DNA from 3 places in the Arthrobacter sp. D1-17 genome. Region 2 is predicted to be linked to each of the others. Evidence: riboswitches for the same ligand, from Rfam matches in the RefSeq annotation. Region 2 holds a riboswitch; each other region holds the start of a gene.
The links. A riboswitch is a leader RNA that binds a small molecule or an ion and turns the genes downstream of it on or off. The one in region 2 is predicted to bind S-adenosylmethionine.
Positions count from the first base shown of each region.

Region 1: another riboswitch for S-adenosylmethionine. It lies ahead of M1E01_RS01375 (DUF1737 domain-containing protein); the one in region 2 lies ahead of metX (homoserine O-acetyltransferase MetX).
Region 3: another riboswitch for S-adenosylmethionine. It lies ahead of M1E01_RS07030 (aminotransferase class V-fold PLP-dependent enzyme); the one in region 2 lies ahead of metX (homoserine O-acetyltransferase MetX).

Region 1 is NZ_CP096382.1:301,340-306,903, forward strand. It holds gene M1E01_RS01355 (glutamate--cysteine ligase 2) at 1-160, shown strand, start outside; gene M1E01_RS01360 (DUF1905 domain-containing protein) at 435-740, shown strand; gene M1E01_RS01365 (O-succinylhomoserine sulfhydrylase) at 750-1,958, opposite strand; gene M1E01_RS01370 (rhodanese-like domain-containing protein) at 1,959-2,369, opposite strand; gene M1E01_RS01375 (DUF1737 domain-containing protein) at 2,366-2,674, opposite strand; SAM riboswitch class IV at 2,688-2,801, opposite strand; gene M1E01_RS01380 (NtaA/DmoA family FMN-dependent monooxygenase) at 2,989-4,284, shown strand; gene M1E01_RS01385 (aromatic amino acid ammonia-lyase) at 4,372-5,564, shown strand, end outside.
Region 2 is NZ_CP096382.1:2,871,193-2,876,756, reverse strand. It holds gene M1E01_RS13420 (amidohydrolase family protein) at 1-442, shown strand, start outside; gene M1E01_RS13415 (DeoR/GlpR family DNA-binding transcription regulator) at 535-1,344, shown strand; gene M1E01_RS13410 (CPBP family intramembrane glutamic endopeptidase) at 1,415-2,197, shown strand; gene M1E01_RS13405 (VOC family protein) at 2,314-2,952, opposite strand; SAM riboswitch class IV at 3,141-3,255, shown strand; gene metX (homoserine O-acetyltransferase MetX) at 3,268-4,413, shown strand; gene M1E01_RS13395 (MFS transporter) at 4,642-5,564, shown strand, end outside.
Region 3 is NZ_CP096382.1:1,504,807-1,510,370, forward strand. It holds gene M1E01_RS07020 (metal-dependent transcriptional regulator) at 1-687, opposite strand, end outside; gene M1E01_RS07025 (class I SAM-dependent methyltransferase) at 684-1,469, opposite strand; gene M1E01_RS07030 (aminotransferase class V-fold PLP-dependent enzyme) at 1,574-2,977, opposite strand; SAM riboswitch class IV at 3,013-3,126, opposite strand; gene hisN (histidinol-phosphatase) at 3,297-4,109, opposite strand; gene rsgA (ribosome small subunit-dependent GTPase A) at 4,175-5,290, opposite strand; gene aroA (3-phosphoshikimate 1-carboxyvinyltransferase) at 5,274-5,564, opposite strand, start outside.

The DNA of each region.
Region 1 (5,564 bases), 1.6 Mb from region 2:
GCGCGTCCGGCAGGTTGTGACTGAGAAAGCATCGCCCGACGACGGCGGGCTGGGTGCCGTCGTCGCGCACGCTGTGCGGGCCACCATGCGGGGAACGGGCAGCGACCCGGAGGCGGATCCCGCTCCGGTGCCCGAGCTGGTGCACGTGCGCCAGTCCTGATCCCTGTCCCAGTTCCCGGGCCTAAAGCGCGAGCGGGCACTTAAGCACCGCCCGGAAGCGCGAGCGGGCACTTAAGCACCCAGTGCGCGACGGGTCTGGGGCCTCAACTGCCCGTTCGCGCCAGGAAGCGGGAAACCCACCAGCACTCGCATCGACGGGCACGTCGGTGGGCCGCCGGAGGCCTTCGGCACAGCTGCTGGTCGCTCCGCCGGTTCTTTAGTTTGGGCTTCTCACGAAATCCAACAAATCTCTGTGAGAGTGCCATACTCGGACCGTGGCGACTTGGTACTCATTCCGCGCAGAGGTGTGGCTTTACCCGGGCGAGGCAGGGTGGCACTTCCTGACGCTGCCCGTGGAGGTCGCCGAGGAAATCCGGGAGGAGTCCGCGGCGTTCCGGAAGGGGTTCGGGTCGGTGAAGGTTAGCGCCGAGGCCGGGGGCCAGTCCTGGCAGACCTCCCTGTTCCCCGACGCTCACAGCGGTTCCTATCTGCTGCCCGTAAAAAAATCCGTCCGGGCGGCTGCACAGCTTGCCGCCGGCGACGAGGTAGAGGTAAGGCTCACTGTCCAGGCCGAGCCCTGAGGATGGACCTCAGACCTGTTTGAGCGCCTGCTCGAGGTCCGCGATCAGGTCCTCCGGATCCTCCAGCCCCACTGACAGCCGCACCACGCCGTCGCTCAACCCGATGGCTGCCCGGCCCTCAGGACCCATGGCCCGGTGGGTTGTGGTGGCAGGGTGGGTGATGAGGGTCTTGGCGTCGCCGAGGTTGTTGGAGATGTCGATGATCTTCAGGGAGTCCAGCAGCGCAAAGGCGGCGTCCTTGCCTGACCGGCCGGCCGTCGTCGCGAGTTCCAGGGTGAGCACGGTGCCGCCGGCCTTCATCTGCTTCGCGGCGAGCCCGTACTGCGGGTGGGACTTGAGCAGCGGGTACTTGACCCAGCTGACGGCGGGCTGGCCCTCCAGCCATTCGGCCAGGCGCAGCGCCGTGGCCGACGAGTGGTTGACCCGCAGCGCCATGGTCTCAAGGCCCTTGGTGAGCACCCATGCGTTGAACGCCGAGAGGGCCGGGCCGGTGTGCCGCATGAGCTGCTTGACTGGCCCGTCGATGAACTCCTTGGTGCCCAGGATGGCGCCGCCCAGCACGCGGCCCTGGCCGTCGATGTGCTTGGTGCCTGAGTAGACCACCACATCCGCTCCGAGTTCGCCGCAGCGCTGCAGCAGCGGCGTGGCGAAGACGTTGTCGACGACGACTTTCGCGCCGGCGGCGTGGGCCAGTTCGCTGACCGCGGCGATGTCCACGATCTCCTGCATGGGGTTGGAGGGAGACTCGAAAAAGACGGCCGTCGCCGGGGTGGACAGGGCGTCCCGCCACTGCTCGAGGTCCGGCCCGTCCACGAAGACGGTTTCCACGCCCCAGCGCGGCAGGATTTCGTTCAAAATGACAAAGCAGGAGCCGAACAGCGACCGGGCAGCCACCACACGGTCTCCCGCTCCGAGCAGCGCGCCCAGGGCGGTGAACACCGCGGACATGCCCGAGGCGGTTGCGAAGCATGCCTCCGTTCCTTCGAGGAGGCGCAGACGCTCCTGGAAGGTGGCGACGGACGGGTTGCCGTAGCGGGAATAGACGAAGCGTTCGTCCTCGCCGGTGAATGCCCGCTCAGCTGCCGCCGCCGATTCGTAAACGAAGCCGGAGTTGAGGAAGATCGGCTCCGTGGTCTCCTGAAAGTTGGTGCGGTCCAGCCCGCCGCGTACGGCCTGGGTCTCGGGGCTCCAGCCGGCAGCATCCTGATTGAAGGACACTTAGATTTTTCCCAAATTGGTCGGCAGGCCGCGGTTCTTCCAGCCGTTCACGGTGCGCTCGCCATAGCGGTCCGGTTCGCCCTCAAACCCCTCAAGGACGTTGTAGGAGATGAAGCCCGCTTGGGTGGCGGCGATGGCTGCGGCGACGGAGCGCTGGCCGGAACGGCACAGGAACACGAGCTCCGTGCCCGGGTCCTCCGGCGCCTGCTGCCGGAGCTGCTCGATGAAGTGGGGGTTGGGGATGCCGCCGGGGAAGGTCCACTGGATGAACAGCGGGTCATTCTCGGTAGCCTTGGTTTCCGGGATGCCGATGTGGGCCCATTCGCCCTCGGTGCGCACGTCCACCAGGACGGCGCCTTCCTCGAGCTTTGCCCATGCCTCCTGCGGGGTGAGGTCGCCGGCGTAGCTCATGCGTGCCCCTCGAATGCTTCCGCGTCCAGGTTCTCGTCAGAGTCCAGCTGGTCTACTGCCGTGGCGAACGCAGCGTCGGCGGTGGCGACGGCGAGCGGGAGGATGACGGCCTGCGCCACGATCACGTCCCTGCCGTTGAAGGCGGCCGTAGGGCTGCCGTGCAGCACATAGCCTTCAGCCAGCGCCTGGGAAATGCGTTCACAGAAGGCACGGTTGTCCGGTCCTGTAATCAGGCGGTAGGCAAGCTTGTCCTCAGATGTACCCTGCTGGGATGGCAGGGTGATGCTGGCGGGGGCTTCCGTCATGACGGATCTCCTTCTCTCACGCTTGCAGCTCGAAGTGGTCGATATGCCGAGTATTCACCTGAGGCACCCCGCCGCGAGGGAGGGTTGCCGACCGGCCAGTCAGGGCTTGGTGCCGGTACTCATTACTCCCCCAAAAACTAACACCGACGACGGCGGCGCGCACCGGCGCCGTCGTCATGTTCCGTAACGCACGGAACAGCACCCTGCGGTTACAAAGCACCGGCCCGGGTGCATAATGACGGGAGATGAACCGCCGCAACGCCGGACGAAACCAGGCATCAGTGAATGAGTCGAACATCGCTGCAGTCGGACCCATGCTGCACTTTGGGTGGTTTGTGGGCCACGGGTTCGGGGTTCAGGGCTGGGGGACGCCGGGCTACGGGATCGGCTACGACTGGAAAAAACCGGCGCTGTACCAGCACGCCGTCCGGGAATTCGAGCGGGCCGGGCTGGACCTGTTCATCATCGAGGATTCCCTGACCGTGCCGGACACCTACGGTGGAACAGCCGAGGTGTCCTTGGCGCAGGCCTCCTTTGCGCCCAAGCACGATCCGCTGGCCCTCGTGCCCTACCTGCTGTCCGCCACGGAGCACCTGGGCATCGTTCCCACCGTCAGTGCGTCTTTTTACCCGCCGTTCACGGCGGCCCGGCTGCTGGCCACGCTGCAGCATTTCTCCAACTGCCGGCTCGGCTGGAATGTGGTGACCTCCGGCAGCGACCTCGCCGCCCAGAACTACGGGCTGGACCAGCAGATCGAGCACGACCTCCGCTATGAGAAGGCGGAGGAGTTTGTGGAGGTGGTACGGAAACTGTGGCGCAGCTGGGCACCGGACGCGATCAGTGAGGATTCCCGGGCCGGAATCTTCGCCGACTACACCAAGGTGCGCCCCATTCACCACAGCGGCCAATTCTTTAAGGTGCGCGGGCCGCTGAACACGGCGCCCCTGCCCGAGGAGCCCGTGCTGGTGCAGGCCGGGGCGTCGCCGCGGGGCAAAGCGTTCGCGGGAGGGAACGCGGACGTCGCTATTGCGCTCGCCCGCGGGGCAGACGGCATGAAGTCCTACCGCGACTCCATCCGGGCTGAGGCAGCCAGGGCAGGCCGGAACCCGGATGACGTCAAGGTGCTGTTCGTGCTCAAACCCACGGTCGTCGGTTCCACGGCGGAAGCAGAGGAACTGCGGACCGCGCGGAAGGAACTGACGCAGCGGGACATCGACAGCCAGCTCAACTCCATCTCCTACCTCTCCGTCATCGACTTCAAGCAGTTTGACCTGGACGAGCCGCTCCCAGAGCTGACCACCAACAGCAACCAGGGCACCCTGGAGCACTTCTCCAAAGCGGCCCCGCCCGGCTCCACCCTCCGCGAGATCCTGCAGGCACGCAGCGGCGGAGCCGGCGACAGCATCATTGGCACGGCCGGGGAAATCGCAGACTACCTGGCGGAAACCGGCGCAGCGGTGGGCGGCGACGGCTTCCTGTTTTCCGGCTTCGTGGATCCTGCCACCGTGCACGGAGTGCTGGACAAACTGGCACCGGAGCTGCGCCGGCGCAACCTGCTGCGGACAAGCTACGGCGACGGCGGCCTCCGCCGGAACCTGTTGGACTTCTAGTGCCATGCCAGTTCCAGTGCCATGACAGAGACCGGAGGACCCGAAGACCTGAAGCCGGGAACTGGAACCGGCACCTTCCTGTCCGGCATGTTCCTGATCGGCACGGCGCATGTGCGGGCTGCGGATGTGGCCAGGGCGGCGTCCGATCCCTCGGTCGAGGTTGTCCTGAGCGCCGACGCGCTGGACCTGATCAGCCTGTCCCGTGAAGTGGTGCAGGCCGCCATCGACTCCGGACACAGCGTGTACGGGCTCAACACACTGCTGGGCTCTGGCAGGGACACTGCTGTGGAGGAAGAGTCCATCCTCGACTATCAGGTTCAGGTGGTCCGGTACCACCACAGCGGAATCGGCGCCTTGCTTGCCCCGGAAGAACTCCGTGCCGTGATCCTGGCGCGGCTGATCGGCTTCACCCGCGGCGGCTCCGGTGTCCGCCCGGAAACGGCCCGTTTCTACGCCGAGCTGCTCAACCGTGGAGTGGTGCCCGCCGTCCCCCGCGCGGGCTCGGTGGGATCCTCCGACCTCACGCAGCTGGCCGCTGTTGCCGCCGTCGCCATCGGGGAAGGCCAGGCGCTGGCGCCCGACGGCAGCACCATTTCCGGCGCCGCGGCGCTCGCCGCGGCGGGACTGCAGCCGCTGGTGCTTGCGCCCGGCGAGGCCCTCGCCCTCGTTAGCGCCAACTCATATTCCATCGGCGCCGGAGCGCTGGCGCTCGGCCGCCTGCAGCAGCTGGCGGACCTTGCGGACACCGCCCTCGCGTTGTCGCTGGAGGCGACCGGAAGGTACGACGGCGGCGCGAACCTCAGTCCCTTTTCGCCGGCGGTGCAGTCGGCCAAGGCGGTAGACGGCCAGCGCATCGCGGCGGCGAACGTGCGGAACCTGGTACGGGGTGGCTGGCTCGAAGATCCCGATCGTCAGGCCTCCGTGCAGGATGCGCTGTCATTCCGTGCCGCACCGCAGACGCATGGAGCGTTCCGTGCCCAGGTCACAGCCCTCGCCGAAGCCCTTGAGGTGGAGCTGAACGGCCGCGGCGACAATCCGTTGACCGACCTGGACTCGGGTCGGATGATCTCCGGCGGGAATTTTCAGCCGATGCAGCTGGCGCTGGCCTTCGAGGCGCTGCGGCTGGGGCTGGCGCATCTGGGCATCAGCAGCGAGCGGCGCATCGCCAAGCTCTACCCGCCGCAGCGGCTCATCCGGCAACTGAACCTGGCGGCGGCCCGGAGCGGCATGCCTTTGGCTTTCGAGGAGCTGCCGGGCCTGCTGTGGTACTCCGCCGCCGG
Region 2 (5,564 bases):
CTGGTCCGGCTGGGACGCGGCGGCGGGTTCCGGTGTACGCGGCACCGTGGCGACCTGCCTGCCGGCCTGCGATCTGTCCACCCGCCAGCCCCTCGCACCGGCGCGGCGCCTTTTGGATGCCGGCGTCCCGGTTGCGCTCGCCTCTAACTGCAACCCCGGAACGTCCTACACGAGTTCCATGGCATACTGTGTGACCACCGCTGTGCTGCAGATGGGACTCAGCGTCCACGAAGCCGTCCGCGCGGCGACGTACGGGGGCGCCCTCGCCCTGGGGCGCGAGGCCGGGAACGACGTCGACGGCGAGCGGGCGGTAGGGTCGGTCGCCGTCGGGCACCGGGCTGACCTGCATCTGCTCAATGCCCCGTCAGCCACGCACCTTGCCTACCGGCCCGGAATGCCGCTCACGCACGCCGTGTGGCGGGCGGGAGTCCGCGCCCGCTAGCCGATAGAACTGGCGCTATGTGATTTTTTAGGGTCTGTTAGAATCAGAAAACGTCATTTTGTTGACGTTCGGATCCTCGAAAGGCCCATGCATTGACCCGCACCGACCGTCTGACGGCAATACTGGACCTCCTTGCCGAAACGGGGCAGGTTGAGGTGGAGGAAATCGTCACACGGCTAGGGGTTTCGCCCGCCACCGCCCGGCGCGACCTGGACAGCCTGGCCAAGCGGCGGCTGCTAACCCGCACCCGGGGAGGGGCCACCACCGGAGCACTGGCCTACGACCTTCCTGGGCGGTACAACCGGGACGACCACGCGGCTGCCAAACAGCAGATTGCACTGGCGGCGTCGGCACTGATCTCCCCGGGCATGGTTATCGGACTCTGCGGCGGCACCACCAGCACGGCCCTCGCCCAGATCCTGGCGACGCGTGAGGACATCAATGCGCCCTCCAACCAGCCCACGCTCACGGTGGTCACCAATGCCATCAACATTGCCGGCCAACTGGCGGTGCGGCCGAACATCAAGGTCATGGTGACGGGCGGCGTCCTGAACCCGCGCTCCTATGAGCTGGTGGGGCCCTACACGGACATCATCATGCAGCGGGTAGTGCTGGATATCGCCTTCATCGGTGTGAACGGCATCGATCCGGTGGTGGGGCCCACCAACACTGGGGAGGGCGAAGCCTCGGTCAACGCACTGCTCGCCAGCCGCGCCAGCATGTCCTACGTCCTAGCCGACTCCTCCAAAGTGGGACGCCGCGCCTTCGCCACGATGGACGGCTATGAATTCACCCGGCTGATCACCGATTCCGGTATCTCGCCTGAGGACAAGGCCGCCTTCGAAGCAATCGGCACGGAAGTTATCGTAGCGCCGGAAACGCCACGGACCCGGCTGGCTTAATTCGGCCGGCGGACGCAGGCGGAGCGTGCTTCAACAGGAAAGTACGAGCAACTGAAGGCAAGATAGGAACATGCTGGTTCCCTCCCGCCGTCGTCTGCGGATCGAAGTCTGGATCGTCCTGGGGCTGTCACTGGGGCAGTCAGCGGTGTACTCAGTAGTGCAGCTGCTGGACAAGATGACCCGGGCACCCCTGGCCGAGGGCACCTCCACGCTGAACCGTTCCCAAAGCACCCGCGAGTATTTCGACCTGACGTACCAGCTCCTGGACATCATCTTCGCGCTGGTGCCGGTCCTGCTTGTCATCTACTTCATGACCGAGCAGAGGCAAACGAAAACCGGAACGGGCTATGAGAGCGGCTCGGCATTCCACAGGCTGGGTTTCGATCTTGCCCGCCCCGGACGGGATCTGCTGCAAGGGCTGGGCCTGGCGGCCCTGATTGGCATTCCTTCCCTGGGCCTGTATGCGGCAGGGCGCGCGCTGGGCATCACCACAGCCATTATCCCCAGCGCCCTGGACGCCTACTGGTGGACCATCCCGGTCCTGATCCTTTCGGCCATGCGGCATGCCATCGTGGAGGAAGTCATTGTGGTGGGCTATCTGCTGGACCGCTTCGGAAAGTTCGGCTGGTCCCTTCCGTTGGCCATCTTCGCCAGTTCCATGCTCCGCGGCAGCTACCACTTGTATCAGGGCTTCGGGCCGTTCATCGGCAACGCGGTCATGGGCGTGCTCTTCGCCTGGATCTACACCAGGACGCGCAGGGTGATGCCGCTCGTTGTGGCGCACGCCCTGCTGGACATCGTGGCCTTTGTTGGCTTCAGCCTGTTTGGAAAAGCCGTCGGACTGGGCCAGTAAATGATTCGGCCGCCATCGGCGGGTGGCGACGTTGGCACCCGCTGATGGCGGCCGAAGTGTGGTGGCAGCAAGCTGCCAGGCTTCCGGGATGGTTACTGCATCAGACAGTTACTGCATCAGATAGTCACAGCGCCGGCGGCGGTTTCGAACGTGACCGACAGGATGCCAGGGGTTCCGTGCGGAGCCACCCAGTTCACCGCCACGTCCTCGAGGGGCCTTTCCACGGGCTCGCCGAGCCATTCCGTGACACGTTCGGCCGAGCCGGCGATGGTAAGGCTGGACATCTTGACGTTGCTGTCATAGGCGTTGGACGGGTGCAGCGAGGGGTCGCCTTCCCACTTCAGCATGTACGGGACCTGCGGGTCCGCAATGAGCCCCAAAATCCCGATTTGCTTCCAGATGAGTTCGCGGCCGTCGGGGAACTTGCGGTTGCCATTGACGGCGGCGCGTCCGAGACGCTCCTCAAATGGGGCAAGGTCGTCCACTTCGACGCACCAGCCCATCCAGCCGCCGCCGGCGGCCGAGCGGGCCCGCACAGCCTGACCGAAAGGCGCCTTGTCCGACGCCGGGTGGTCCAGGACCTCCACGACCTCAAGGTATTTGTGCCCGGCGAGCGGGATAATCATGTTTCGGGTCCCGAAACGGGGGTGTACTCCACCCTTTACGGCTTCAACGCCGAGGGCGGACGCGATACGTTCAGTGGTGGCAGCCAGGCCATCGTGTTCACAGGCGTAAGAGACGTGATCCATGCGCATGCCCTCATCTTGGCATCTTGTGACGCGGCTCTCAGCTAAGGGTTGCCTAACACCCGTTGAAGCCCTTACGAAGCGTGGATTCCAGTGGTCCTTCCGTGCCGCACCTACCCCTGGAGCTTCGGTTCAGGGAGTCACATAGGCGTCATAATCTTCGCGAAGGCGGCCGCCCGTTTCGTAAGCTGGTTCAAGGTCATGAGTGCCAGCAACAGCCCCGGCTTGCTGGCCGGCAACCCTCCTTCCGCGGCGGGGTGCCCCGGGTGAAGACCTGGCCCGCGGTCAACTGGCGGCAGGCAAGCGCGTAGAAGAGGTATCCCAATGACGATCTCGGCAACCCGTACCGACGCGTCTGGCAGCACTATTTCGGAGGGGTCTGCACTCGACGGCACGCTCCGGTACGCAAACATCGGCAGCCTCAAGCTGGAGGCCGGCGGCTTTCTCCCGGAGGTCACCCTTGCCTACGAAACCTGGGGGACACTTAACGCAGACGGCTCCAACGCCATCCTGGTGGAGCATGCCCTCACCGGGGACACCCATGTGACTCGCGGCCAGGCAGGTGCTGAAGAAGGCTGGTGGGAGCAGCTGGCGGGCCCGGGCGCACCGGCGGACACCAACAAATTTTTCGTGGTCTCCATTAACATCTTGGGCGGCTGCTACGGATCCACCGGGCCGTCGTCGGAAGCTCCAGACGGCAAGCCGTGGGGATCCCGGTTCCCCCTGGTGACCCTCCGCGATTCCACAGCTGCCGAAGCGCGCCTGGCAGACCAGCTGGGCATCAGCAGCTGGTTCGCGGTCCTGGGTGGTTCCATGGGCGGCGCCCGGGCGCTGGAGTGGGCGGTCAGCTACCCGGACCGGGTTCGGCGTTGCGGCGTAATTTCCGTGGGTGCGAGCAGCACGGCCGAACAGATTGCCTTTGCGCAGGCCCAGACCCTCGCCATCCGCCAGGATCCCAACTTCAACGGCGGCGACTATTACGGGGGGCCGCTGCCTGAGGCCGGCCTGGCGCTCGCCCGCCGGATCGCCCACATTACGTACCGTTCGGCGCACGAGCTGGACTTCCGCTTTGGCCGGAACGCCCAGGGCAACGAATCCCCGCTTCAGGCTGATGCCCTCGGAGCCCGGGGCCGGTACCAGGTGGAAAGCTACCTGGACCACCAGGGGCACAAGCTGGTCCGCCGCTTCGATGCCAACAGCTACATTGCCCTGACCGAAGCTCTCATGAGCCATGACATCTGCCGCGGACGGGGGACGCTGAAGGAAGCGTTGGCCCGCACGACCGCCGATTTTTTTGTCGCCGCCGTCGATTCCGACCGGCTCTACTTCCCGTCGCAGTCCTGTGCGCTCGCCGAGGCCCTGCCCGGGGATGTGGACGTGCACGTCATTGAAGCCCCCATCGGCCATGACGGCTTCCTGACGGAGATCGGGCAGCTCAATGAGCAGCTGCGCGCACACCTGTTGGACTGACCACCGGCCGTGCGCTTTTGAACGGGGCCTAACACGCCCCTACTGGCGGGTAGGGGAACGCGCTGGTGTGCATTTTTGCAGATGCGTTCTGCACTAATTGTCGTTGAGCCTGCCGGCAATTGCAGACCATACTCATGTGAATCGGTGTTTCGTGGTGTACCTCACACGCGTTCGCCAAAGACTGGTCCCAGTGGTGTCGCGTCGACGAAGACGCCTAAGGAGTGATACATGAGTACGGAAAACTCCGCCGCAAGGCGCGTAGAGGAAACCGATATTAAGGCCTCGGGCCTGAGGAAAGTCGTCACGGCCTCCATGGCCGGCACGGTGGTTGAGTGGTATGAGTTCTTCCTCTATGCCTCTGCAGCAACCCTGGTGTTCGGCAAGATGTTCTTCCCCAATTCGGGCACGGAACTGGACGGCATCATCGCCGCATTCGTGACCTACGCGGTGGGGTTCGTGGCCCGTCCCATCGGCGGCATCGTCTTCGGCCACTTCGGGGACAAGTTCGGCCGCAAGCAGCTGCTGCAGCTGAGCATCATCCTGGTGGGCGTCGCCACCTTCCTCATGGGCTGCCTGCCCACGTTTGCGCAAATCGGCTACTGGGCTCCGGCGCTGCTGGTCTTCCTGCGCTTCGTTCAGGGCTTCGCCGTCGGCGGGGAATGGGGCGGCGCCGTGCTGCTCGTTGCCGAGCACAGCCCCAACAAGTCCCGCGGTTTCTGGTCCAGCTGGCCGCAGTCCGCCGTTCCCATGGGTAACCTCCTGGCGACCGGCGTGCTGTTCACCCTGTCGTCCACGCTGTCCCAGGAAGCTTTCCTCGGCTGGGGCTGGCGTATCGCCTTCTGGCTGTCCGCAGTGATCGTGATCGTCGGTTACTACATCCGCACCAAGGTCCAGGACGCCCCGATCTTCATCGAGGCCCGCAAGGAAGTCACAGTCGAGAAGAAGGGCTACGGCGTGGCGGAAGTCTTCCGCCGCTACCCGCGCGGTGTCTTCACTGCCATGGGCCTGCGCTTTGCCGAGAACATCCTGTACTACCTCGTCGTGACATTCTCCATCACCTACCTGAAGGTCGTCGTCCAGACGGACACGTCCCGGATCCTCCTGCTGCTCCTGGTGGCGCACTTCATCCACTTCTGCGCCGTCCCGCTCGT
Region 3 (5,564 bases), 1.4 Mb from region 2:
ATGAGCCGCGTCGCTGTGGACCCACAGCGCGGACGTGACTTCGTCGGCCAGGTCGAAGCTGCGCCTGTTCCCTGCAGGGCCGATGCGCACCATTAGTGCGCCGCCGAAGGGCCTGCGCCCCACGATTTCGACGTCGGAGTCCAGGTCAATCTGCTCGGCGGCAAGGTACCGCAGCAGGTCGGGGTTCTCGTCGCTGATCCGGGTAATCCTGCCGGTGTGACCGTCATCCAGCTCGCTCATCCGGTGCGCAAGCGGAACCTGCACGGTGCCGTCGGCGGATGGAATGGGGTCCCCATGAGGATCGCGGGTGGGATTGCCCAGCTTCGCTGCCATCCGCTCGATAAAGGTATCGGACACGGCATGCTCGAGGAGTTCGGCCTCATCATGCACCTCGTCCCAGCTATAGCCGAGGTCTTGAACCAGGTAAGTCTCGATGAGGCGGTGCCTGCGGACCATGGAAAGTGCGAGGCGCACTCCTTCAGGAGTGAGCGTGATGGCACTGTACGGCTTGTGCAGCACCAGCCCCTGGTCCTTGAGCTTGCGCACCATCTCCGAGACTGAGGAGTTGGCCACGCCAAGGCGCTGGGCGAGCTGCGTGGAGGTGATGGGCTTGTCCTGCCACTCCGTGAAAGAGTAGATGACCTTGACGTAGTCCTCGATGGAGGAGGATGGCGTGCTGGTCTTCACGGATCCAAGCCTACCCGGTGCGCGGATGGCCTCAGGGCCCGCCATGTCTGGGTGAGGTACGGCAGGTGCAGCAGCTCGCCCCCAGTGTGGCCCAGATGTTCGTGGAGATACCAGTCGAGGTTTGCAGTGACCTTGGCCCGCGTGGTCGCGCTGGCTCTGAGATAGTAGCTCCGCGACTTGGTGAGCTCGACAATGTCAGCCGTGGTCACCGGGTCCTCCCACCGGGTCAGGTGGCTTTCCAGACCGGTGAATTCGGGTCCCAGCGGCGGACGGAAGTGCGGCTTGTGGACGTCGCCGGCGTGCATGATGCGTGAGAGCCGGTGAACCCAGGGCACTGATGTGTCCAGCTGGTTCCAGATCAGGCCAAGAACGCCGCCGGGCCGCAGGATCCGGGCAATCTCGGTGCTGGCCCGCAACGGGTCGCACCAGTGCCAGGCCTGCGCCACGGTGACGACATCGAAGGCCGAGCCGGGCAGTCCCGTTTCCTCAGCTTTTCCCTCCAGAGTGTCCACCGTAGGGTAGGAGCTGCGCAGCTGCTCAAGCATATCGGCCGATGGGTCCACTGCAGTGACGCGCAGGCCGCGCTCCACGAGCAGGGCCGTGTACTTACCGGTTCCCGCTCCGATGTCTGCCGCGGTGCGGGCGCCGGCGGGGATGAGCCAGTCGGCCGATTGACCAGGATAACCGGGGCGGACACGGTGGTAATGCTCGCCGCCGTCCTGGAAGCTCAGTCCAAGTTCCTGCCGGCGCCCGTGGTCGAGTTTGGGGCCACCCCGTGCCACGCGCAGTCTCCTTAGGGCAGGGCCGAAAAATTTACCTTTCGAATCTACCGCAATCAGCTCACACTACGCAGCAGTCGCGGAAGTATGCGGTCCGGCGCGGAGGGCTAATCCTGGTTGCAGGGGGCCGCACCGGCGGTGCCGGGGGTGTTGGGTGCCCAGTGCGGGTAGGTGCGGGAGTCGTTGGCCGGGACCCAGCGGCCGGAATCCACCACGTAGTCCCAGCCGAGGCCGCTGCGGCGCAGCTGTTCGATGCCGGCGAGAAGGCGTTCTGCATCCTCGAGCCGGGAACCGACGCCGAAGCTTGCCCGCAGCGAGCCTGAGGGCAAGCCGAGGCGCTTCAGCAGCGGGTGGGCGCAGAAGCGGCCGTCGCGCAGCCCGACGCCGTGCTCGGCGGACAGGTAGGCTGCCACAAGTCCGGCATCATACCCTTCCACCGAGAAGTTGACCACGCCGATGGTGTCGTCCGGGTCGGTGTCGGCGAAGATCTGGTGGACCGTGACGCCCTCGATCCTCTGCAGGCCTTCCATCAGGAAGGAACGGATGGCGGCCTCATGGGCGTGCCAGCTCTCCTGGTCCAGGGCAGCGATGACTTGGGTGGCGCGGGCAAGGGTGGCTGCACCCAGGACGTTGGGTGAGCCGCCTTCGTGGCGTGCCGGACCGGTGGTCCAGCTGACGCCGTCGATCCGCGCTTCGCTGACGGCGCCGCCGCCGGCAAGGTGGGGCGTTCCGGCGTCGAGCCAGTCAGGGCGTCCGACGAGTACGCCGGAGCCGAACGGCGCGTAGAGCTTATGGCCTGAGAATGCGAGGTAATCGACGTCGTCAGCGGCAATGTCGATACGCCGGTGCGGGGCGAGCTGTGCGGCGTCCACCACGATCCGTGCGCCGAATTCGTGGGCAAGCGCCGCAAGGCGGCGGATCGGAAGGATTTCCCCGGTGACGTTCGAGGCACCTGTGACGGCGAGGAGGCTGACGTGGCCGTGCCGCAGTTCGGCCCGCAGGCTTTCAACGGTGTCCTCAAGGGAGTCGGAGGCCACGACGCTGCGGTGCGGAACACCCTGCCACGGCAGCAGGTTGGCATGGTGTTCGATGTCCAGATAAAGGACTTCGCCGGTGTGGTGGTGGTCTTCCACGGGCAGGCAGCCCGCCAGCAGATTCAGCGAATCCGTAGTGTTGCGCGTAAAGATAACAGAGTCGTCGGAGCGGCCGCCGACGAACTCACGGACGATGTTCCGGGCGTTCTCGTACACGGACGTGCTGATCTGCGATGCGTATCCGGCACCGCGGTGCACGCTGGCGTAGAACGGCAGGATCTCGTTGAGGTATGCGGAAACCACGGACAGCGCCGGGGCGGAGGCTCCGTAGTCCAGATTGGCGTAGCGCACGTGGCCGCCCTGGATCAGCGGGGCTTGGATCTCGGCGCCGGTGACTGCTGCCAGCGGCCGTCCGGCAGCGGCACAACGACCGTTGATCAGGCCGGCGGCGGTGGAAGGGAAGGTTGCAGTTGTCATGGGACCTCGCTAAGAAAAGGACCCCTGGTGACGGGGATCCGCGCTTGCCGTGTCCGTTCCGGATCGGCCTGGTCGTCACCCGGGGCACCCCACCGCGAATGGAGGGTTGCCGGCCAGCAAACCGGGGTTTTGCGCTGGCACTCGTGACCTGTAAAGAGCGTAGAACATCCGGCAGGCCGGCGAAAAAGACCAGCGCGAATGTTAAGCGGTTTGTTACGGCGTTCTTATTTTTCGCAATCAGCCGAACTTGCGACGGCGGCTGCCCACCCGAGCGGGCATCCGCCGTCGTGATATTCCAAAAAGTGGCTGTATCGCCGAACTAAAGCAGATCGTCCAGTTGCGGGTTAAGGCGCCTGAGGACTTCGGAATGAAGAATCGAGTTGGTGGCGAGCGCATTGCCGCCGAAGGGCCCGTCGGTTCCCTCCAGCGAGGTGAACCTGCCGCCGGCTTCGGTGACGATGGGAACCAGTGCGGCCATGTCGTACAGATTCAGTTCAGGCTCGCACGCGATGTCCACACAGCCTTCGGCGACCATGCAGTAGGACCAGAAATCACCGAAGGCACGGGTGCGCCAGACCTCCTCGGTGAGCGCGATGAAATCGTCCAGGTTTCCGCGCTCCTTCCAGCCGCCGAGGCTGGAGTAGGACAGCGACGCGTCCGAGAGCTTCGAGACGTTTGAAACCCTGAGCCGGGTGGCGGCTGCCAGGGAACGGCCCATGTAGGCTCCAGCGCCCTTGGCGGCCCACCAGCGTTTGCCGAGTGCCGGCGCGCTGACCAGGCCCACTACCGGTTCACCTTCATCAACGAGGGCGATCAGGGTGGCCCACACCGGCACTCCCCGCACGAAGTTCTTGGTCCCGTCGATGGGGTCGATAATCCAGCGCCGGGAGCCGTGCCCGGAACTGCCGAACTCCTCGCCGAGTACGGCGTCACGCGGCCGGGACCTGGACAGCTGGCCGCGGATTGACTCCTCTGCGGCTTTGTCTGCGTCCGTGACCGGGGTCAGATCGGGCTTGGTTTCGATCTGAAGGTCAAGGGCCTTAAACCGGCTCATGGTTTGGTCATCCACGGAATCCGCCAGGACATGGGCAAGGCGCAGATCATCGTTGTAGTTCGAAGCGGGTTGGCTCATGGTTCCAAACTACCGTCAAAGGACCACGGGGGCGGGGATGTCAGCATGCCGGAACCCGGAGAGGGTCAGCCGACGGTGCCGAGTTCCTTTGTTTCCTGTGCTTCCGCACGCGGATCAGTGCCCAGGAGCCGGCGTAGGGAGGCCAGCCGGGCGGGGCCGGACGGTCCGGCCCGCCCGGCCTCGACCCAGGCGTCCACGCCGCAGTTGACGGCACCAGCATCGTGCTTGCAGCCCCGTTCGCAGTTTTCAGTGCCGGGCTCAAGGTCGGGGAAAGAATGCAGGATTCGGTCAGGATCCACGTGGGCCAGCCCGAAGGACCGGATGCCGGGGGTGTCGATGATCCAGCTGCCGGGCGGTGCGTCCGCCAGTTTCAGCGCAAGGGCGGACGACGACGTGTGCCGGCCCCGCCCCGTGACGGCGTTAACGCCGCCGGTTGCCCGTTCGGCACCGGTCAGCGCGTTCACCATGGTCGACTTGCCGACGCCCGAGTGTCCCAGCATGACGGTGACCTTGCCGTCCAGATGCGCCCGAATCTGCGAGACGGCGTCCAGGTCGAGGCGGGCCGACAGCCCGTCGTCCGAGCGGGCGTCGATGCCCGAAGCCGCCGAGTCGGCCGTCCGGCTGATGATGACCGGGAAATCCAGGTGCCGGTAGTTGTCCAGGAGATCCGAGGGGTCTTTGACGTCCGCCTTGGTGATGAGCAGGAGGGGTTCGATGCCGGCGTCGTAAGCGGCCACCAGTGCACGGTCAATGAATCCGGTGCGTGGCTCGGGGTTCGCCGCGGCAACAACCACCACGAGCTGGTCCGCGTTGGCCACGACTGCCCGCTCGACCGGGTCCGTGTCATCGGCGCTCCGGCGCAGCAGCGTCTTCCGGTCCTGGATCTTCACGAGCCGGGCGAGGGTGTCCGGGGCTCCCGACACATCGCCCACAAGGGACACGAAGTCGCCGGCAACAACGGGGGAGCGGCGGAGCTCTCTGGCGCGGGCGGCGATGACGGTCCGTTCGTTTCCGGAGTCCTCGCCGACGACGGCCGTATACCGGCCGCGGTCAACGGTGATGATGCGTCCGGTCACGGCATCGTCGTGGCTGGGCCGGTCCTTGGTGCGCGGACGCGACCCCTTCTTGTTCGGCCGGATACGTACGTCGGATTCGTCCCAGGAGTCAGTCTTCCGTGCCACCGCTGGTCCCCGTAGCGCCGGCGTCTGTGGTACTGCCCTGCGCCAGCATGTCCGCCCACAGCTGCGGGAAGTCTGGCATGGTCTTGGCGGTGGTGCCGATGTCCTGTACCTGAACGCCCCTGACTGCCAGGCCCAGGATCGCCCCGGCAGTGGCCATCCGGTGGTCCGCGTAGCTGTGAACCACGCCGCCGTGGAGCTTGGCCGGGCGGATGATCAGGCCGTCGTCGGTCTCTTCTGCATCCCCGCCGAGGCGGTTGATTTCAGTGACCAGGGC